Regions from separate parts of the Kitasatospora sp. NPDC058063 genome, predicted to be linked through region 4. Evidence: riboswitches for the same ligand, from Rfam matches in the RefSeq annotation. Region 4 holds a riboswitch; each other region holds the start of a gene.
The links. Region 4 has a riboswitch for cyclic di-AMP ahead of ACFVUY_RS31420 (transglycosylase family protein). Riboswitches for the same ligand answer to the same signal wherever they lie in the genome.

Region 1 (5,231 bases), on a different contig from region 4:
GATCTCGAAGTGCAGGTGCGGGCCGGTCACGTTGCCGGTGGCGCCGGAGAGGCCGATCTGCTGGCCGACGGTGACGGTCTGACCGATCCTCACGCCGATCGAGGAGAGGTGCGCGTACTCGGCGTAGTGGCCGTCGGCGAGCTTGATCTCGACCTCGTTGCCGTAGGCGCCGCCGTTGCCGGCCTTGACCACGACGCCGTTGGCGACGGCGCGCAGCGGGGTGCCGGTGGAGGCGACGAAGTCCTGGCCGGTGTGGTGGCCGGAGGCCCACATCGAGCCGGCCACGCCGTAGGCGGTGCCGAGCTTCGCGTTGGCCAGCGGGGCGACGAAGCCGGAGGTGGCGGCGGCGACCGGAGTGGCGGTCACGACCGGGGCCGGAGCGGCGACCTGCAGCTGGGTCTGGAGCTGGGCGGAGGGCTTGGCGGCCTCGGTCTTCACCTGGACCTGGGCCTGCGGCTTGGCGGCCTGGGTCGCCGGAGCGGCCGGCTGGGCGGGCTTCGCCGGGGCGGCCGGCTTGGCCGGGGCGGCGTCGGCGGCCGGGGCGGCGGCGTGGCCCGACAGCGCGAGCTGCTGGCCCGGGAAGATCAGGTTCGGGTTGGCGCCGACGACCGAGCGGTTCTGCTCGTACAGCGCGTGCCAGCCGCCCTCGACGTTCTTGGCGTCGGCGATCTTGGACAGGGTGTCGCCGCTGACGACGCGGTAGCTCTCCTGCGCGGCCGGGGCGGCCGGGGCAGCGGCCGGCGCGGCCGACTTGGTGTCCGTGGAGGCGGGGGCCTGCGCGGCCGGGGCGGCCGGAACGGCGTGGGCCTGGGCGCTCACCGCGGTGACGAGCGGGAGGGCGAAGGAGACACCGGTGACGGCGGTCGCGATGCCGATACGGGCGGCGCGGGGCAGGGCGATACGACGAGCCTGAGCAGGCATGGAATTTTCCTCTCCGACGCCTGCGAGGTGAGCTGTCGGGTTCGGGCTGGAGTTGCCCGGCCGCATGCGCGGCTTCACCCCTAGCCGGTCCTGGACGCCCGCGCCCTGAGGCGCGAACTCCGGTCCGGCGACTTACCTGTGGGTCCCCCGCTCCTGCCGTACAGAGTTCGTTTCGAACCACCGGGCAGCGGCAGGACTCGGCGTTCCACCCGGGGGATCCGTCCGGACTGGCCGGGCGGTCGCTGAACTAAAACCCATCCGTTCGGGTGAAGCAATGTCGATCTTTGAAAGGGCAACCATCTCCCCCGTTCCGGTGACCCTCCGCAGACCGGACCCCACGGTGCGTACACAACCCATTCACCCCCCGCCACTGATCCACGACCCTGCGCCGAGATCGGCGACGGACCGCAGCCATCCGTTCACGCACCGCCGACCGTCAACACACCCACCGGTGACCCTTGTCACGTGCGCCCCGGCAGCGCAGGATTCGCCCGTGGCCACCTCCGAGGCCGGCACCCTGCGCCTGGGCACCGCGCAGGGTCGCTGGGTACTACTGGCGACCGTGCTCGGCTCCAGCATGGCGATGCTCGACGGCACCGTGGTGAACGTCGCCCTGCCCCGGATCGGCGCCGACCTCGGCGCCTCCCTGGCGTCCCTGCAATGGACCCTGAACGCCTATCTGCTCACCCTGGCGGGCCTGATCCTGCTCGGCGGCGCGCTCGGCGACCGGTACGGGCGGCGCAAGGTCTTCCTGATCGGCGTGGTCTGGTTCGCCATCGCCTCCGCGGCCTGCGCCGCGGCGCCGAACATCCACGTGCTGATCGCCGCCCGCGCCGTCCAGGGCATCGGCGGGGCGCTGCTCACCCCCGGCTCGCTCGCCATGCTCCAGGCCGTCTTCCACCCCGACGACCGCTCGGCCGCGGTCGGGCTCTGGTCCGGCCTCGGCGGGGTGTCCGCCGCGATCGGCCCCTTCCTCGGCGGCTGGCTGGTGGACGGCCCCGGCTGGCGCTGGATCTTCCTGTTGAACCTGCCGCTCGCCGCCGCCGTGATCGCGGTGACCACCCGGTCGGTGCCGGAGACCCGGGACGAGGCCGCCACCGGCCGCTTCGACGTGCTCGGCGCCGTGCTCGCCGCCCTCGCGCTCGGCGCGATCACCTACGCGCTGACCGCGGCCGGCGAGGGCCTGTCCCCGGCGGTCTGGGTCAGCGGGGTGATCGGGGTGGTGCTCGGCGTCGCCTTCGTGGCCGTCGAACGCCGCGCGCCCGAACCGATGCTGCCGCTCGGGCTGTTCTCCTCACGGCTGTTCACCGCGGTGAACCTGGTCACCCTGTGCGTGTACGCGGCGTTCAGCGGCGTCTTCTTCCTGCTGGTGGTGCAGCTCCAGATCGTGTCCGGGTTCTCGCCGCTGGTCTCGGGCTTCGCCCTGGTGCCGATCACCGTGCTGATGCTGGCGCTGTCCGCGCGCGCCGGGCGCCTCGGCAAACGGATCGGCCCGCGCGTCCCGCTGACCGTCGGCCCCCTGCTGTGCGCCGCCGGGGTGCTGCTGATGCTGCGCATCGGCCCCGACGCCTCGTACTGGGTGGACGTGCTGCCCGCCGTCACGGTGATGGGCTGCGGGATGACGCTGCTGGTCGCGCCGCTGACGGCGACCGTGCTGGCCGCCGTCGAGGTCCGGCACGCCGGCATCGCCAGCGGGGTCAACAACGCCGCCGCCCGCGCGGCCGGCCTGCTCGCGGTGGCCGCCCTGCCGGCGCTGGCCGGGCTGAGCGGCGACGCCTACCGGGTGCCCTCCGCGGTCGACTCCGCCTTCCACACCGCGATGCTGATCTGCGCGGGCCTCCTGGTGGCCGGCGGGCTGATCGCCGCCGCGACCGTACGCGGCAATGTGCTCGCCCCCGAGGAGCAGCCGGTGGCCGAGCCGAACTGCGACTGGCCGTGCGGACCGACCGCCCCGCCGCTCGACCCCGGCCACGTCCCCACGACGCGCGAGGGCCCCGCCACCGGTCCGGCGGCAGGGCCCTCGACTCTGAACTGACCGAACGTCAGAGGATGTCGGCCGGCGCGTACTTGGCGGCCTCCGGGTAGGCGGCCGCGACGGCCTCCACCTGGCGGACGACCTCGGCGACCTGGGCACCGGCCGCGCCGGTGAAGGACAGCCGGTCGGCCAGCAGCGCGTCCAGCGCGGCCCGGTCCAGCGGGATCCGCTCGTCGGCGGCCAGCCGGTCCAGCAGCTCGTTCTCCCGGGCGCCCGCGCGCATCGCCAGCGCGGAGGCGACGGCGTGCTCCTTGATGACCTCGTGCCCGGTCTCCCGGCCGACGCCCGCGCGCACCGCGCCCATCAGCACCTTCGTGGTGGCGAGGAACGGCAGGTAGCGGTCCAGCTCGGCCTCGATCACGGCGGGGAAGGCGCCGAACTCGTCGAGGACGGTCAGGAAGGTCTCCAGCAGGCCGTCGAAGGCGAAGAACGCGTCCGGCAGCGCGACCCGGCGCACCACCGAGCAGGAGACGTCGCCCTCGTTCCACTGGTCGCCGGCCAGCTCGCCGGTCATCGAGGCGTAGCCGCGCAGGATGACGGCCAGGCCGTTGACGCGCTCGCAGGAGCGGGTGTTCATCTTGTGCGGCATCGCGGAGGAGCCGACCTGGCCCTCCTTGAAGCCCTCCGTGACCAGCTCGTGGCCGGCCATCAGGCGGATGGTCTTGGCCAGGCTGGACGGCGCGGCGGCCAGCTGGACGAGGGCGGTGAGCACCTCGAAGTCCAGCGAGCGCGGGTAGACCTGGCCGACGCTGGTCAGCACGTTCTCGAAGCCGAGGTGCCCGGCGACCCGGCGCTCCAGCTCGGCCAGCTTGTCGGTGTCGCCGCCGAGCAGGTCCAGCATGTCCTGGGCAGTGCCGACCGGGCCCTTGATCCCGCGCAGCGGGTAGCGGGCGATCAGCTCCTCCAGGCGACGGAAGGCGACCAGCAGCTCGTCGGTGATCGACGCGAACCGCTTGCCCAGGGTGGTGGCCTGCGCGGCCACGTTGTGCGAGCGGCCGGCCATGACCAGCTCGGAGTGCTGGGCGGACAGCTTGGCCAGACGCACCAGGACGGCCACCGTGCGGTCGCGCACGTGCTCCAGGGACTGGCGGATCTGGAGCTGCTCGACGTTCTCGGTCAGGTCCCGGGAAGTCATTCCCTTGTGGATCTGCTCGTGCCCGGCGAGGTCGCTGAACTCCTCGATCCGGGCCTTGACGTCGTGGCGGGTGACCCGCTCACGGGCGGCGATCGAGCCGAGGTCGACCTGGTCGATCACCCGCTCGTAGTCGGCGACGGCGGTGGCCGGCACCTCGACGCCGAGGTCCTGCTGGGCCTTCAGGACGGCGAGCCACAGGTGGCGCTCGAGGACCACCTTGTGCTCGGGGGACCACAGCTGGGCCAGGGTCGCCGAGGCGTACCGGGAGGCCAGGACATTGGGGATCTGGGGCTTCGCGCTCACGCTTCGCAAGAGTAACAGCCGAGGTCACGCCGAACGTCGGCGGCTGGGGTAGGCTGGGTCAATTGAGCGCCTTTCAGATGGCGCACCAAAACCTTCTCACCGCAAGGATACCACACCGATGAGCGAACATCCAGCGGTCGCGGGAAACCCCGGCGACGCCCTCGCCACGGCCCTGCGCACCGAGCAGGCCCGCCTCACCCGGCTCTACTCCCGGCTCGACACGGTGCGCGAACGGGCCCGCCGCACCGCCGACGGCGCCCACGACGGAGCCGCCCCCGGCGGCACCCACCAGGCCCGGCTGGAGCGCGAGGTGCGCGCCCGCGAGGCCGCCCGCCAGGCGGCCCGGCTGGACGCGGTCGAACGCGGCCTGTGCTTCGGCCGCCTCGACGAGCGCGACGGCACCGTCCACTACATCGGCCGCACCGGCCTGACCGACGACGCGTACGAACCGCTGCTGCTCGACTGGCGCACCCCGGCCGCCCGACACTTCTACACCGCGACCCCCGCCCGTCCGGGCCCGGTCGTGCGCCGCCGCCACCTGCACACCCGGGGCCGCACCCTCACCGGGCTGGACGACGAGGCGCTCGACCTCGCCCGGCTGGACGAGTCCGGCCGGCGCGGCCTGGTCGGCGAGGCCGCACTGCTCGCCGCCCTCGGCCGCGAGCGCACCGGCCGGATGGGCACCGCCGTCGCCACCATCCAGGCCGAGCAGGACCGGGTGATCCGCTCCCCGCTGCCCGGCGCCCTGGTGGTCCAGGGCGGCCCGGGCACCGGCAAGACGCTGGCCGCCCTGCACCGCGCCGCCTACCTGCTGTTCACCCACCGCGCCGCACTGGA
Region 2 (5,231 bases), on a different contig from region 4:
GCGCCGAGCGCGCCCGTTCCGCCAGCGCGGCGGCCACCTCGGCGTGCCGGTCCGCCGAGCGGGCCGGGGGCGCCGCCGGGGCGGCCGGAGGCAGCGACAGCTGGGCCAGCCCACCGGCCGCGAGCAGCAGCGCGCCCCGCCGGGACAGCGTCCGGCGGGGGCGGGAGCCGGATATACCGGCGGGGCCAGTGGGGTCGGCGGGGCCGGACGGCGGGGCGTTCAGAGCCGGACCACCCCGGAGACCGGCATGGCGGTGACGCTCTCGTAGCGGACCTTGGCGCCCGGGCGGGGGGCGTGCACGATCACGCCGCCGCCGGCGTACATGCCGACGTGGTGCATGTCCCGGTAGAAGATCACCAGGTCTCCCGGTCGCGCTTCGGACAGGCTGACCCGCTGCCCGGCGTACGCCTGGGCCTGCGAGGTGCGCGGCAGGGTCACTCCGGCCTGCCGCCAGCTGTAGTACATCAGACCGGAGCAGTCGAACGCGTGCGGGCCGGTGGCCCCGTAGACGTACGGGGAGCCGATCATCCGCACCGCGGCGGCCAGCGCGGCGGCCCCGCGCTCGGAGGCGGGCGGGGCGGTGCCGAGGTCCAGCCGGTCGGTGCCCCGGGTGGCGCGCTGCTCGGCGTCCCGGGCGTCCTGGACCGTCAGCCGGGCCCGCTCGGCGGCGCCCAGACCGTTCAGCAGCTTCTGCGCCCTGGCCAGCCGCTGCTGGATCTGCTGCTTGCTGTCGGCGAGCGAGCGGCGGGTCCGGTCCAGCTCGTCGAGCTTGCCGGCCGCCTCGGTCCGGCGCTGGTCGAGCCGGCGCTGCCGGGCGACCAGCTCGTGCAGGGTCTCCTGCTGGCGCGCGGCGGCCTGGCCCAGGGCGCGGGCGCGGGAGAGGTAGCCCTCCGGGTCGGGCGAGAGGATGAGCTGGGCGGTCTGGGTCATCCCGCCGCCGCGATACTCGGCCCCGGCCACCGTCGCGAGGTCGCCCCGCAGCCCGTTGAGCTGGTCCTGGGCCACGGCGATCTCGCCCTGGAGGATCGTGGTCTCGCCCTGGAGCCGCCGCTGGGCCTCCTGCGCCGCGTTGGCCTTCTCGGACGCCTGCTCGGCCTCGTCGTACAGCTGTTCCACCTGCGTCTTGACGTCCTGGCGGTCACCCGGGTCGGGGCTGCCGGGGGCGGCCTGGGCGCTGCCTCCGGCGGCCACACCCAGGGCGGTGGCGGCGGCCGCGGTCAGCACCAGCGCCCGGGCGAGCAGTTGGGAACGGCGGTGCACGGGCATGGCGGCAGCGGCTCCAATCCTGCGGCGCGGCTCCCGCCGCCGCACCGGGACGGGCGGCCGTCGAGCGGGAGTCCGGTGGCAGACGTTAGCGAGTCAGGGCAAGCGAGTCCAAACCCCTGCCAACCCGAATATTCAGGCTGTTGTCGGACATTTGACCGACCCTCGGGAAAAGCCGCAGGAAAAACCGCAGGCCCGGCCTCCCCTGGGGGAGGCCGGGCCTGGAAGCGTTCGAGCGGTGATCAGACCCGCACGATGGAGGCCAGCGGCATGTTGGTGACGGCCTCGTAGCGCACCGACGCGCCCGGCTTGGGCGCGTGCAGCACCTGGCCGTTGCCCGCGTAGATGCCGACGTGGTGGGCGTCGGTGTAGAAGATCAGCAGGTCGCCGGGCTGGGCCTGGGAGATGTCCGAGCCGATCCGGGTGCCGGCCGAGGCCTGCGCCTGCGAGGTGCGCGGCAGCGACACGCCCGCCTGGTTGAACGCCCAGACCATCAGGCCGGAGCAGTCGAAGGAGCCCGGGCCGGTGGCGCCCCAGACGTACGGGCTGCCGATCTTGGAGGCGGCGGCCGACAGCGCGGCGGCACCGCGCGAGCTGCCCGGGGCCACCTTCACCGGGGAGGAGGCGGTCGAGCCGGTCGAGGCGCTCGAGCCGGCCGCGAGGTCGCCGCGGCTGTTGTCGCGGGAGGCGCGGTCGGCCTGCTGCTGCTGGGCCTGGGCGGCGTCGGCCTTGGCCTTGGCGTCGGCCGCGGCCTTCTCCTCGGCCTGGCGCAGCGCCTGGCGCTCCTGCTCGGTCAGCGTGTTGAGCAGGTCCTGGGCCGCCTTCAGCTTGCCCTGGACCTCCTCCTTGGAGGTCTTCAGCTGCTGGGTGGTCGACTCCAGCTCGGCGAGCTTGCCCTGGGCCTCGTTGCGGTCCTGGTCGAGCTTGCGCTGCTGCTCCTGGAGCTCCTTCAGCTGACCCTTCTGGGTGCTGCCGGCCTGGTTCAGCGCGTCGGCCTGGCTGAGGAAGGTGTCCGGGCTGGAGGAGAACATCAGCTGGACGGTCGGGGATATGCCCCCGTTGCGGTACTGCTCGCCGGCGATCTCGGCCAGGCCGCCCTGGAGCTCGGTGACCTGGGCCTGCTGACGGGCCACCTGGTCCTGCATGCCGGAGACCTGCTTCTCCAGCTCCTGCTGCTTGGCCTGGGCCGCGTTGTAGTTCTCGGTCGCGATCTCGGCCTGCTCGTTGAGCTGGTCGACCTGCCCCTTGACCTGTTCCTTGGTCGGCTGCGGGTCGGCGTGGGCACCTTGCGCGGAGAGGACGACGGCTGCCGCGGCGACACCGGTCAGAATCGAGACCCGGGCGCGGCCTGCGGGCTTGGGACGACGATGGGACGCCACGAAGGCGGACTCCTTCTTCCTACGTCCGCCTACCGGGTGAGCTGACGGGTTCGGGCCGGAAGCATGCCCTACGACGCCTCACGGCCGTTCCATCGGCCGACCTGGCGTCGATTCACCCCGGAGGAACGTGGTTCCCCGGCTCCGCTCCGCAGCGCCCCCAAAACACTGGGCTCCCCTGTCGGGCAGTCGCTTCGACCTGCCCCGCTGCCTCACGAACTCGACGGTAACCACCGCCGCCACCCTGGCTGGGCGATCGACAGTGCGGTGGTTCAGAGCACGACCCTAGTAACTGAACCGTGATCGGTTCAAATCCTTGTCAGAAAAAAGACCAAAGATTTCCCAAGTTCTGCTGTGAAAATGACCGATGGTGACCACCGGCACACAGAAGGCTGATCAGTTCTCAGCATGTGGCCGCGAAGGCGCGGAAAGCCGAACGCCACCCCCCGCACGAGGGGTGGCGCTTTTCACAGGCCCCGGAACGGCCCCGCGGGCGTGTCGGGCCGTCAGACCCGGCGGATGGTGTTGATCGACATCGCGTCGGCCTTCATCACCTTCACCACGTCACCGGTGTGCGGCGCGTGGACCACCATGCCGTTGCCGATGTACATCCCGACGTGGTGCATGTCGTTGCCGTAGATCACCAGGTCGCCCGGCTGGGCCTGGTCCAGCGACGGCACCCGGGTGCCGTAGTGGCCCTGCTCCTGCGAGGTGCGCGGCAGCGAGACGCCCGCCTGCCCGTACGCCCAGACCATCAGGCCCGAGCAGTCGAAGGTGGTCGAGCCGGTGGCGCCCCACACGTACGGCGAGCCCTGCTTGCCCATCGCCTTGGCCATCGCCACGGCCGCGTAGCCGCTGGCCGGCGGCAGGCTGCTGAGGTCGACCCGGTCGCTGCCGCGCGAGGCGCGGTCGTCCTGCGCCTGCTGGGCCTTCAGCGCGGCGCGGTCGGTGGCGCTCAGCGAGTTCAGCAGGTCCTGGGCGGCCTTCAGCTTGGTGTTGACGTCCGCCTTGGCCTGGTTCAGGTCCTTGGTGGTGGTGTCCAGCGAGGCGAGCACGGCGGAGGCCTCGACCTTCTCCTGGTCCAGCCGGCGCTGCTGGTCCAGCAGCCCCTTGAGCGCCTCGGCCTGGCTGCTGCTGGCCTGCTGGACGGTGGAGGCCTTCTCCAGGTAGCCGGACGGGTCGGAGGTGAGCATCAGCTGGACGGACGGGTCGATGCCGCCGGTGCGGTACTGCTCGCCCGCCACCTCGGCGAGACCGCCCTGGAGCTGGGTCATCTGCTCCTGACTGCGGGCCACCTGGTCCTGCAGCTGGTCGGCCTGCTTGCGCAGCTGGTCGGCCCGCTCCTTGGCGCCGTTGTACTTCTCCGCCGCCTGCTCCTGCTCCTCCTGGAGCTGGTCGATCTGCGCCTTGACGTCCGTTTTGTTCGGCTGCGGCGCGGCGTGCGCGGCCACCTGGGCGGAGAGGGCGACCGCGGTCGCAGCAGCAGCGGTGAGCACGGAGATCCGCGCGCGGCTCGGCTGCTTGGGACGGCGGTGGGAGGCCAAGGGTCCTGCTCCTTCTTCCAACGGACTCACCTGATGGGATGAGATTCCGGAAAATAGGTTTGACGCCAGACCCTAGTGAAGATCTATCCGTTTTGCCACTCCCCCGAAGGTGTGAACTCCGGTCCGCACACTGACGACACGGGACCCGCACATCACTCCGGAACCACTCCTGACCAGGCATCGCACAGCTGGTCGGGGTCAGGGGCGCGCCAGCCGGTTCAGCAGCAGCACCGAGGCGACGGGGCGCGCGCCCGCCTTCCGCACGCCGTCCGCGACCTCCCGGTCGGTGGACACCACCACCACCGGACGGCCCTGCGGCTCGGCCCGCACCAGACGGCGGATCAGCTCGTCGGCCGTCTCCCCGGTCCGGCTGAACCGCACCCGGACCCCGCGCGGCGGCGCCATGATCACCGGGACGTCCAGGTCCTGCCCGTCGAACACGCAGGTGACCTCCGCCTGGGTGCGCTGCGCCAGCATCGCCAGCCCGCCCAGCAGCCGGATCCGCTGCTGCTCCAGCGGCAGCGTCGGATAACCGGTCTTGGTCACGTTGTAGCCGTCCACCACCAGGTGCACCTGGGGGATCGCCAGCAGCTGGTCCAGCAGCGCCGGATCGTCCTCGGCCAGCCCGCGCCGGGCCACGTCGTGGGGCGAGGCCGCCCCCGGCACCACCGCCTCCACCAGGTCCGCCGGGCGGATCTGGGAGACCGGCAGCGCCAGCTCCCGCTGGAGCCCCTGGGCCGACTGCAGCACGGTGTCCAGCAGCAGCCGCAGCCGCATGTCCTCGACGCTGCGCCCCTCACGGGCCGACCGGCGGCCCTGCTCCACCGCGTTCTCCAGCTCCGAGACCCGGTGCCTGAGCCTGCGCGCCTCGGTCTCGGCCGCACCGCGCTCGGCCGCGGTCTGCGCCTTCAGGGCTTCCAGCTCGCCGGCCACCCGGCGGGTCTCGGCCTGCGCCCGGCGGGTGTCGCTCTCCAGCGACCGCACCTTCTTGCGCAGCGACTCGGCCTCCTTGCGGACGCCGTCCGACTCGGCACGCTGCCGGTCCACC
Region 3 (5,231 bases), on a different contig from region 4:
GCTGCGCGAGGTGATCGACCTCTCGCTCGACTCGATGCGCCCGGTCGACGCCCCCACCACCTGGGTGCTCTCCAACCACGACGTCACCCGGCACGCCACCCGGTTCGCCAACGAGCCCGGCCTCGGTACCCAGATCCGCACCCCCGGCGACCGCGAGCTCGGCCTGCGCCGCGCCCGCGCCGCCACCCTGCTGATGCTCGCGCTGCCCGGCTCGGCCTACGTCTACCAGGGCGAGGAGCTCGGCCTGCCGGACGTCACCGACCTGCCCGACGAGGTCCGCCAGGACCCGTCCTTCTTCCGCCAGGCCGGCCAGGACGGCTACCGCGACGGCTGCCGCGTCCCGATCCCGTGGTCCGGCACCGAGGCCCCGTACGGCTTCGGGCCGGTGGCCGGCGGGCCGTCCTGGCTGCCCCAGCCGGCCGAGTGGGCCGGGCTGAGCGTCGAGGCGCAGACCGGCGACCCGACCTCCACCCTGGAGCTCTACCGCAGCGCGCTGGCCGTCCGCCGGGCGCAGCCCGACCTCGGCGCCGGCACCGGGGTCGAGTGGCTGGAGAGCCCCGAGGGCACCCTGGCGTTCCGTCGCGGCGCCTTCGTCTGCACCGTGAACACCACCGGCGAACCGGTGCGGATCGCCGCCCCGGGCACGCTGCTGCTGGGCTCGGCCGACCTCGTGGTGGACGGCGGCGAGACGGTGCTCGCTCCGGACAGCACCGGCTGGTGGGCGGTCTGACGTGGTTGGAATAGGCTCTGGGACCGTGACTACGGCGCGACTCTCAGACATCGCGGCGCAGGCGGGGGTCAGCGAAGCCACCGTCTCCCGCGTGCTCAACGGCAAGGCGAACGTTTCCGCCGCCACCCGGCAGACCGTGCTGGCGGCGCTCGACGTGCTCGGGTACGAGCGGCCGACCCGTCTCCGCCAGCGCAGCGCCGGGCTGATCGGTCTGATCACGCCCGAGCTGAGCAACCCGATCTTCCCCGCGCTGGCCCAGGTGATCGAGCAGGTGCTCAGCCGGCACGGCTACACGCCGGTGCTGTGCACCCAGACCCCGGGCGGGTCCACCGAGGACGAACTGGTGGAGATGCTGGTGGACCGGGGCGTGGCGGGCATCGTCTTCGTCTCCGGGCTGCACGCCGACACCACCGCCGACCACGACCGCTACGCCCGGCTGGCCGGGCGCGGGGTGCCGTTCGTGCTGATCAACGGCTACAGCGAGAAGATCGACGCGCCGTTCATCTCGCCGGACGACCGGGCCGCGATGTGGATGGCCGTCCAGCACCTGGCCGAACTCGGGCACGAGCGGATCGGGCTGGCCGTCGGTCAGCGCCGGTACGTGCCGGTGCTGCGCAAGATCGAGGGCTTCACGGCCGCGCTGCGCGAGGTGCTCGGACTCTCCCGGGAGGAGGCCGACGACCTCGTCCACCACACGCTGTTCAGCGTGGAGGGCGGGCACGCGGCGGCCGGCGCGCTGCTCGACAAGGGCTGCACGGCGATCGTCTGCGGGAGCGACATGATGGCGCTCGGGGCGATCCGGGCGGTGCGGCAGCGCGGGCTGTCGGTGCCGCAGGACGTGTCGGTGGTCGGCTTCGACGACTCGCCGCTGATCGCCTTCACCGAGCCGCCGTTGACCACGATCCGCCAGCCGGTCGAGGCGATGGCCACGGCGGCGGTGGACGCGCTGCTGGAGGAGGTCGGCGGAAACGCGGCCCAGCGCGGCGAGTTCATGTTCCAGCCGGAGCTGGTGATGCGCGGGTCCACCGGGGCCTGCGCGCGCTGAACCCCGGCCGTCACGGCCGACGGAAGGGCCCCGGAGGGCGGTTGCTCTCCGGGGCCCTTCGGCGTGCGTGCGGTCGGCCGCCCCGGGCCGTCGGGCGGTCAGCCCTCCTGGGTGGTGGGGCGGTCGACGGTCGGTCGGTGCCCGTCGGCCGCCTCGCCGGTACGGGTCTCGGTACGGCGGCCGCGGGCCAGGTAGTCGCGCAGGACCAGTTCGACGGCGTCCTGCGGGTTCTTGGTGCCGGAGAGCAACATCGCGTCGATCGCGAGGTTCGCGTCGAGGGTGACGGTGACCTGGGCCATGTGACTCCTCCTCGGGTGCAGAGCAGCAGCATGCCCGTTGGGGCGGGGAATCACCATGGGGATTCGCCATGGGGATTCAGCACGGGGCTTCGCCGCAGGGATTCGCCACGAGGTACGGCCGGAGGCATGCCGGAACCCCCGGGGAGGAGCGACCAGACTCTCCCCGGGGGCGTGGGCGGTCAGCGTTCGGACGACAGCTGACAGATGATGAAATCTGTTATCTGTTATCCGTCAGCTGTTATCCGTCGTCCGTCATCCGTCGGCTGTTCGCCGTTCTCAGACCCGGCCGGCGAAGTCCGGGGCCCAGTTGGCGATGCTCTGCTCGCGGACGCCCGAACTCGGGTTGGCGGCCTCGACGTACTTGCCGTTGCCGACGTAGATCGCGACGTGGTAGACGCCGGAGTCCTTGCCGTTGTTGGACCAGAACAGCAGGTCGCCCGGCTGGAGGCTGTCCAGCGAGACGTGGGTGCTGGCGGCGGCCTGGTCGGCGGCGATGCGCGGGACGGAGACGCCCGCGGCGCGCAGCGCGGCCTGGGTCAGGCCGGAGCAGTCCCAGCCACCGTTGCCGGTGCCGCCGTAGACGTACGCCTGACCGACCTTCGACTCGGCGAAGGAGACCGCGGCGGCCATGCTGCCGGTGGCGGCCGGAGTCTGGGTCTGGGCCGGAGCCTGGGTCTGCGGAGCGGGCTTGGCGGCCGGCTTGGTGGACGGCTTGGCGGCCGGGGTCTGGGCCTGCGTGGTCGGCTGGGCGTTCACGGCACCGCCGTTCGCGGACTGGCCGGACTTCTGCGAGCGGTCGAACCAGGTGAAGTCCGAGCCGGACTTGCCGGTGGCGGACTGGCCGGCCTGGGCCTGGCCGTTGCCGCCGAAGGACAGCTGCTGGCCCGGGTAGATGCTGTCCGGACCCTCGGTCAGGGTGCCGCGGTTGAGCTCGTACAGCCGCTGCCAGCCGCCCTGCACCTTGTGCTGGTCGGCGATCGCGGACAGCCAGTCGCCCTCGACCACGGTGTAGTCGCCGTTCTGGGCCTGCTGCTGGCGCTTCTGGACCCAGTCGCTCCGGTTTCCGGAGGCGGCGGAGTCGGTGCCGGCCTGCGTGCCGTCCTGGGCGGGCGCGGCGGGCTTGGCGGCCGGGGCCTGGGTCTGCGGAGCGGGCTTGGCGGCCGGGGCGGCCGGCTTGGCGCTCTGGGCGGGCTGCGCGGGCTTGGCGGCGGTCGAGCCGGCGGTGGAGCCCGCCGAGGTGTCGACGGCGGCCGCGGCGCCGCCCTTGGTGAGGCCGGCCTGGACCGAGCACACGGGCCAGGCGCCGGGGCCCTGCGAGGCGAGGACCTTCTCGGCGACGGCGATCTGCTGGTCCTTGGTGGCCAGGTCGGCGCGCGCCGCGAAGGCGCTGCCGCCGAAGGCGGACCAGGTGCTGGAGGTGAACTGGAGGCCGCCGTAGAAGCCGTTGCCCGTGTTGATGCTCCAGTTGCCGCCGCTCTCGCACTGGGCGACCTTGTCCCAGGTGGCGACGGTGGCGGCGGAGGCGGTGCCGGAGGCGATGCAGGGGACGGTGAGGCCGACGCCCGCGACGCCCAGGGCGGCGATCACGCGACGGGTGCGGCTGGACAGACGAGTGCCGTTGGTGGGCAGCATGAAGACGCGGTCCTCTCCCACGCCTGCGAGGTGAGCTGTCGGATTCGGGCTGGAGTTGCCCGGCCGCGCTGTGGGCGCGGCTTCACCCCTAGCCCTGGACCGTTCCGGAGATCGGTCCGGGGCGACTTACCTGTGGGTCCCCCGCTCCTGCCGTGGTGCGATTTCGCGCTGCCAGGACATCCGACGGCAGGACTCGGCGTCGCGGATGAACCGGGTTCGTGTGGTCACGAACGGGGAGCACGTTAATCAGACTTAAGTTCAAACTGCAAACGGCTGTGATGCGCATCACGGTTTAGTGGGAACTGCCAAAATTGCCGCTCTTCATGATCGTAAATGATCGTTTTCAGGCAACCCTGTTGCGGAAGCCCACAACTGGCAGCGCTTCAGAAGTGGTGTGACGGTGCGTCGAATCGCGGGCCGGAGCGCCCCGGCGGATGCTGTGGCGGCAGTGATGCGAGCGCCCGCGACCGCGTTTCCTATTTCCTTTCAAATAGGCCAGAACGGACATTCCACTTCATTGCCGTCCGACTTCCGCGGGACGGCCGTGGGCGGGCGGAGCAAAACCGAAGGGCCCGGAACGCATGCCGTTCCGGGCCCTTCGGTGCGCGCGAACCGGCGCGCGGCGTCGACTACCGCCCTGCGGGCTCCTGGGAGGCCGCGTGAGCGCCGCGGACGCCCTCCAGGGCCCCCTCGGCCTCGGCGGCGGCCGCGGCCGCCGCCTCGGCCCGTGCCAGGTCCTCCGGGGACGGCGCGGGCAGCGCCGCCAGGTAGGTGGAGGCGATCAGCTGGCCGACCGACGGGTACGAGCCCAGCGGCGCGGCCGACGGGCAGCCGGTCTCCTCGGCGGCGGTGGCGAGCAGTTCGGAGTCCGCCTCCGGGCCGATCACCAGCGGGGCCAGCGCCGGGCGCTGCGAGCCGGTGTCCCTGAGGTGGTTGACGGCCGCGGCCACCGAGCCGGGCACGTCGAGCGCGGCGGCGACGACCGGCACGGCCAGTCGGGCGGCCAGCAGCACGCCGGTGATACCGGCCGCCGCGGCCGCGTCCTCGCCGCCGACGGTGGTCAGCACCACGCCGTCCGCGGCGGTCGCGATGGCGAACAGCCGGGCGCGGTCGGCCCGGGCCAGCCCGGCCTCGGACAGCCGGACGTGCACGGCCTCGGCCAGCAGCGGGTGCGGGCCCAGCGGGTCGGTGACGGGCGCGCCGTACTCGGCGGCGAGCGCGTGAAGCTCGGTCAGGAAGGTGTGCGGGCCGGGCACCAGCGGCACCAGGACGGGCGTGGGCAGCCCGGCCTCGGCCGCCATGGCCAGCAGCTCGGCCACGGTGCGGTCCTCGCCGCCCGCGCCCTCGCCGCCGTTGCCGGGCAGGTAGCCGACCGCGGTCCGGACGCCGTTCTGCTCGGTGCGGACGATCGAGAGCAACTCCTCGACGACCGAGCGGGACTCGGGCCCGGCGGTCGCGGGCACGGCGAGCACCAGGGCCGGGGCGCCGGCCGGGATCTCGGGGCGCTCGGGACGACGGTGGCGCC
Region 4 (5,231 bases):
CCGCACCGGCCGGGTGGGCATCCCGGGGGAGCGGCAGGCGGACCTGATGACCCACCTGCTGAACATCGACCCGCCGGACCACACCCGGCTGCGCAGGCTGGTGTCGAAGGCGTTCACCCCGCGCCGGGTGGCCGAGTTCGAGCCGCGGGTGCAGCAGCTCACCGACCGGCTGATCGACGGCTTCGCGCAGCGCGGTTCGGCGGACCTGATCCACGAGTTCGCCTTCCCGCTCCCCATCTACGCGATCTGCGACCTGCTGGGCGTGCCGGCCGAGGACCAGGACGACTTCCGGGACTGGGCCGGGATGATGGTGCGCCACACGAAGCCGGGTCACGGCGGCGGCCAGCGCGGCGGCGTGGGGCGGGCGGTGAAGCGGATGCGGGCGTACCTGCTGGAGCTGATCCACCGCAAGCGCGCGGACCTCGGGGACGACCTGATCTCGGGTCTGATCCGGGCCAGTGACCACGGTGAGCACCTGACCGAGAACGAGGCCGCGGCGATGGCCTTCATCCTCCTGTTCGCGGGTTTCGAGACCACCGTGAACCTGATCGGCAACGGCACGTACGCCCTGCTGCGCAATCCGGAGCAGCGCCGGTTGCTGCAGGAGTCGGTGGCCCGCGGGGAGAGCGCGCTGCTGGAGACCGGGATCGAGGAACTCCTGCGCTACGACGGGCCGGTGGAGATGGCGACCTGGCGGTTCGCGACCCGTCCGCTGGCCATCGGCGGGGTGGACATCCCGGTCGGTGACCCGGTGCTGGTGGTGCTCGCCGCGGCGGACCGCGACCCGGCCCGGTTCGCGGCCGAGAACACCCTGGACCTGGCCCGGACGGACAACCCCCACCTGGGCTTCGGGCACGGCATCCACTACTGCATCGGCGCTCCGCTCGCCCGCTTGGAGGGCCGTGCCGCGCTGACCACGCTGCTTTCCCGGCTGCCCGATCTCCGGCTCGCGGAAAACGCGGACGACCTGCGGTGGCGCGGTGGTCTGATCATGCGTGGGCTGCGCGAACTGCCGGTGGAATTCAGTCCGGAGAGCCGCTCCCCGCACGCCTCTCCGCAGACCCCTTCGCACGCTCCTTCGCAGGCCTCTCCGCAGGCCTCTCCGAACACTCCCGCCACGCCTCCGACGTGCTGAGATCGCACTGACGGGACGTCGTGAACCACCTGCCGACGGGGGTGTGAACACCCATCAATCCGGACATAACACCGCCGTTGGTAGGCGATCGAACACACGCCGTAATTATTGTGTGATATCGACGATATGAGCTTGTGATTGGTCTGATGATCTGTCTACTCTCCCTGGAGTTCGCAGCTGCGGACCTCGTACGCGGAACGCCGAGTCCTGCCCGCCGCGTCACGGGAAACCGACCAGAACCCTGGGCAGGGGCGGGGGAACCAGGTTTGTTGCCGTCTCCCCACGGCTTGGGGTGAAGCCGCCCGAGCGGAATCGTTTCCGCATACGGCGGCCGGGCCACCTCCCGGTCCGAACCCGACAGCTCACCTCGCAGGCGTGCGGAGAGGGACCTCTTCATGCTGTTCGTTGGAACTGGCCGTCACCGTCGTCGCACCCAGGCCGAGAAGGCCATCGCCGTCGCCGGTGTGGCCGGCGTCGGACTCGCGATGCCGCTCCTCACCGCCACCGGCGCCTCCGCCGCCCCCGCCTCCACCTGGGACGCCGTCGCCCAGTGCGAGGCCGGTGGCAACTGGAGCATCAACACCGGCAACGGCTTCTACGGCGGCCTCCAGTTCACCTCCAGCACCTGGAAGGCGTACGGCGGTACCGCCTACGCGCCGCAGGCCAACCAGGCCAGCAAGGCCCAGCAGATCTCGGTCGCCGAGAAGGTGCTGGCCTCGCAGGGCCCGGGCGCCTGGCCGGTCTGCTCCCAGAAGGCCGGTCTGACCAAGGGCGGCGCCCCGGCCGCGGTCGACACCTCCTCGGACGCCAAGCCGCAGTCCGCCCCCAAGCAGCAGACCCCGAAGCCCGCCGCCAAGCCGGCCGAGAAGCCGGTCGCGCAGCAGCCCGCCGCCCAGAAGCAGGCCCAGAAGCCCGCCGCGCAGCCGGTCCAGCAGGCCGCCCCGCAGCAGCAGGCGCAGCCGCAGACCCCGGGCTTCTCCGGCAAGGCCGGCTGGGACGCCGACGCCAAGGTGTACTGGTACCAGAGCAACGGCGCCTGGTACTGGACCAGCCACCAGAGCGTCTACCAGCAGTACGCCGGCCAGGCCGCCGCCCAGCCGCAGTACGCCCCGCAGGCCGCGCAGTCGGCCCCGCAGACCGCCGGCCACGACTACACCGTCCGCGCCGGTGACACCCTGTCGACCATCGCCGCCGCCCAGGGCGTGTCCGGCGGCTGGCACGCGCTGTACGAGCAGAACCACGGCACGGTCGGCGGCGACCCGAACCTGATCATGCCCGGCCAGGTGCTGCACCTCGGCTGAGCCGGCCCGCTCGACGCCGGCCCGCTCGACGCCGGCCCGCCCGCCGCACCCGGCGCCGATGCCGCCCCGGCCCACCGTCCGAAGGGGACCGGTCCTACCGGTCCCCTTCGTCCGCATTCGCCCGCTCCGGTGGGACAAGCTGGGACAAGCAGGTGAACTACCGGTGGGTAGTGGGGCCACACGCTGAGACGGGACCGAGGCGGACGTGGCCCCGGGAGCCCGGGCGGTTAGGCTCTGGTCGTAACGACTCCGCAATCGTCCTGCTGACAGCACCCACCGTCAGACCGGACCCTGCTTCCGCAAGGAGATGCCTCGTGCCGTCCATCGATGTCGTCGTAGCCCGTGAGATCCTCGACTCCCGCGGCAACCCCACGGTCGAGGTCGAGGTCGGCCTCGACGACGGCAGCACGGGTCGTGCCGCTGTCCCGTCGGGTGCTTCCACCGGTGCCTTCGAGGCGCTGGAGCTGCGTGACGGTGACAAGAACCGCTACTTCGGCAAGGGCGTCGAGAAGGCCGTCCTGGCCGTCATCGAGCAGATCGGCCCGGAGCTGGTCGGCTACGACGCCACCGAGCAGCGCCTGATCGACCAGGCCATGCTGGACCTGGACGCCACCCCGGACAAGTCCTCGCTCGGCGCCAACGCCATCCTGGGCGTCTCGCTGGCCGTCGCGCACGCCGCCTCCGAGGCCAGCGACCTGCCGCTGTTCCGCTACCTGGGCGGCCCGAACGCGCACGTCCTGCCGGTCCCGATGATGAACATCCTCAACGGCGGGTCGCACGCGGACTCCAACGTCGACATCCAGGAGTTCATGATCGCCCCGATCGGCGCGGAGTCCTTCTCCGAGGCCGTCCGCTGGGGCGTCGAGGTCTACCACACGCTCAAGGGCGTGCTGAAGGAGCGCGGCCTGTCCACCGGTCTGGGCGACGAGGGCGGTTTCGCCCCGAACCTGGACTCCAACCGCGAGGCCCTGGACCTCATCGTCGAGGCCATCGAGAAGGCCGGCTACGTGCCCGGCCGTGACGTCGCGCTGGCCCTGGACGTCGCCTCCTCCGAGTTCTACGAGGACGGCGCCTACCAGTTCGAGGGCAAGGACCTCACCGCCGCCGAGCTCATCGAGTACTACGCCGAGCTGGTCGCCGCCTACCCGCTGGTCTCCATCGAGGACCCGCTGGACGAGTCCGACTGGGACGGCTGGAAGGCCATGACCGACAAGCTGGGCGACAAGGTGCAGCTGGTCGGCGACGACCTGTTCGTCACCAACCCGGCCCGCCTGGCCCGCGGCATCGAGACCGGCACCGCCAACGCGTTGCTGGTGAAGGTGAACCAGATCGGCTCGCTGACCGAGACCCTGGACGCCGTCGAGCTGGCCCAGCGCAACGGCTACCGCTGCATGATGTCGCACCGCTCCGGCGAGACCGAGGACGTCACCATCGCCGACCTGGCCGTCGCCACCAACTGCGGCCAGATCAAGACCGGTGCCCCGGCCCGCTCCGAGCGCGTCGCCAAGTACAACCAGCTGCTGCGCATCGAGGAGATCCTCGACGACGCCGCCGAGTACGCCGGCCGCGGCGCCTTCCCGCGCTTCCGCGCCGCGGAGTAGCAGGAACGGCCGCTCCGTGGAGCGACCGGTCCCGGCCGCCGCGCGGAGCGATCCGCACGGCGAGCACGAGGGCCGGGCGCTCCCGGTAGCGCACGCCTGACCGGTGCCCCGCCGTTCACCCCGTAGGGTGGACGGCGGGGCACCGTCGCGACCAGGAGGGGATACGGGAGATGGCTGGCTGGAGGATCCCGGGCTTGGCGGCCCGGCCCCGGTTCACGAGCCGGGCGACCGTCCTCGTCCTGGTGCTCTGTTCGCTGGTGGCGATCCTCGCCTACCCGACGCGGCAGTTCATCTCCCAGCGCGCCGAGATCTCCGCCCAGCGGGCGAAGGCCGACCACGCGCGCCAGCAGGTCGAGCAGCTGCGCCGGGAGAAGGCCCGCTGGCAGGACCCGGAGTACGTCAAGGCGCAGGCCCGCGCCCGGCTGCACTACGCGGTGCCGGGGGAGACCCCGTACATCGCGGTGGATCCGGCCGGCCGGGCCTCCGCCCAGCCCTCCTCGTCCGCGGCGGGTGCGGCCTCCTCCGGCAGCGCGGCCTCCGCAAGCGCCGCCGACCGGACGAAGGCCGCCAAGCCCTGGTACGCCGGCATCTGGGATTCGGTGGACGCCGCCGACACCGCGGCGGCGGCCCCCGCCACCCCCCTTCCCCTCCCACCGTCCCCCGTTGGAGACACCTCCCCCCATGACCACTGAGAACCACCCCTCCGTCTCCGACGCCGACGTCGCGGCCATCGCCGCCCAGCTCGGCCGGGTGCCGCGCGGCCTGCGCGGCGTGGCGCACCGCTGCCCCTGCGGCAACCCGGACGTCGTGGAGACGGCCCCCCGGCTGCCGGACGGTACGCCGTTCCCCACGCTCTACTACCTGACCTGCCCCAAGGCCGCCTCGCTGATCGGCACCCTGGAGGCGGAGGGCGTGATGAAGGACCAGAGCGCCCGGCTGGCCGAGGACCCGGAGCTGGCGGCCTCCTACCAGAGGGCGCACGAGGACTACATCGCCCGGCGCGACGCGATCGAGGTGCTGGAGGGCTTCCCGAGCGCCGGCGGCATGCCGGACCGGGTGAAGTGCCTGCACGTGCTGGTCGGCCACTCGCTGGCGGCCGGCGAGGGCGTCAACCCGCTCGGCGACGAGGCGATCGGCATGCTGGAGGACTGGTGGGCCAAGGGCCCGTGCGTCTCCCCGGCGGAGGTCGAGGCC

Region 1: it holds a riboswitch for cyclic di-AMP, as region 4 does, so the genes downstream of both, ACFVUY_RS06780 (peptidoglycan DD-metalloendopeptidase family protein) here and ACFVUY_RS31420 (transglycosylase family protein) in region 4, are expected to answer to the same signal.
Region 2: it holds a riboswitch for cyclic di-AMP, as region 4 does, so the genes downstream of both, ACFVUY_RS11990 (NlpC/P60 family protein) here and ACFVUY_RS31420 (transglycosylase family protein) in region 4, are expected to answer to the same signal.
Region 3: it holds a riboswitch for cyclic di-AMP, as region 4 does, so the genes downstream of both, ACFVUY_RS06520 (transglycosylase family protein) here and ACFVUY_RS31420 (transglycosylase family protein) in region 4, are expected to answer to the same signal.

What each region holds. Positions count from the first base shown of each region.
Region 1 is NZ_JBHVSD010000003.1:36,338-41,568, reverse strand. It holds gene ACFVUY_RS06780 (peptidoglycan DD-metalloendopeptidase family protein) at 1-921, opposite strand, end outside; cyclic di-AMP (ydaO/yuaA leader) riboswitch at 924-1,124, opposite strand; gene ACFVUY_RS06775 (MFS transporter) at 1,415-2,956, shown strand; gene purB (adenylosuccinate lyase) at 2,964-4,403, opposite strand; gene ACFVUY_RS06765 (HelD family protein) at 4,513-5,231, shown strand, end outside.
Region 2 is NZ_JBHVSD010000006.1:60,736-65,966, forward strand. It holds gene ACFVUY_RS11980 (hypothetical protein) at 1-37, opposite strand, end outside; gene ACFVUY_RS11985 (NlpC/P60 family protein) at 220-1,266, opposite strand; gene ACFVUY_RS11990 (NlpC/P60 family protein) at 1,506-2,642, opposite strand; cyclic di-AMP (ydaO/yuaA leader) riboswitch at 2,653-2,806, opposite strand; gene ACFVUY_RS11995 (NlpC/P60 family protein) at 3,146-4,183, opposite strand; gene ACFVUY_RS12000 (NYN domain-containing protein) at 4,382-5,231, opposite strand, start outside.
Region 3 is NZ_JBHVSD010000002.1:643,595-648,825, forward strand. It holds gene ACFVUY_RS06505 (glycoside hydrolase family 13 protein) at 1-730, shown strand, start outside; gene ACFVUY_RS06510 (LacI family DNA-binding transcriptional regulator) at 756-1,775, shown strand; gene ACFVUY_RS06515 (hypothetical protein) at 1,874-2,074, opposite strand; gene ACFVUY_RS06520 (transglycosylase family protein) at 2,351-3,727, opposite strand; cyclic di-AMP (ydaO/yuaA leader) riboswitch at 3,714-3,884, opposite strand; gene ACFVUY_RS06525 (hypothetical protein) at 4,336-5,231, opposite strand, start outside.
Region 4 is NZ_JBHVSD010000022.1:45,842-51,072, reverse strand. It holds gene ACFVUY_RS31425 (cytochrome P450) at 1-1,135, shown strand, start outside; cyclic di-AMP (ydaO/yuaA leader) riboswitch at 1,357-1,525, shown strand; gene ACFVUY_RS31420 (transglycosylase family protein) at 1,531-2,436, shown strand; gene eno (phosphopyruvate hydratase) at 2,751-4,037, shown strand; gene ACFVUY_RS31410 (septum formation initiator family protein) at 4,208-4,729, shown strand; gene ACFVUY_RS31405 (DUF501 domain-containing protein) at 4,701-5,231, shown strand, end outside.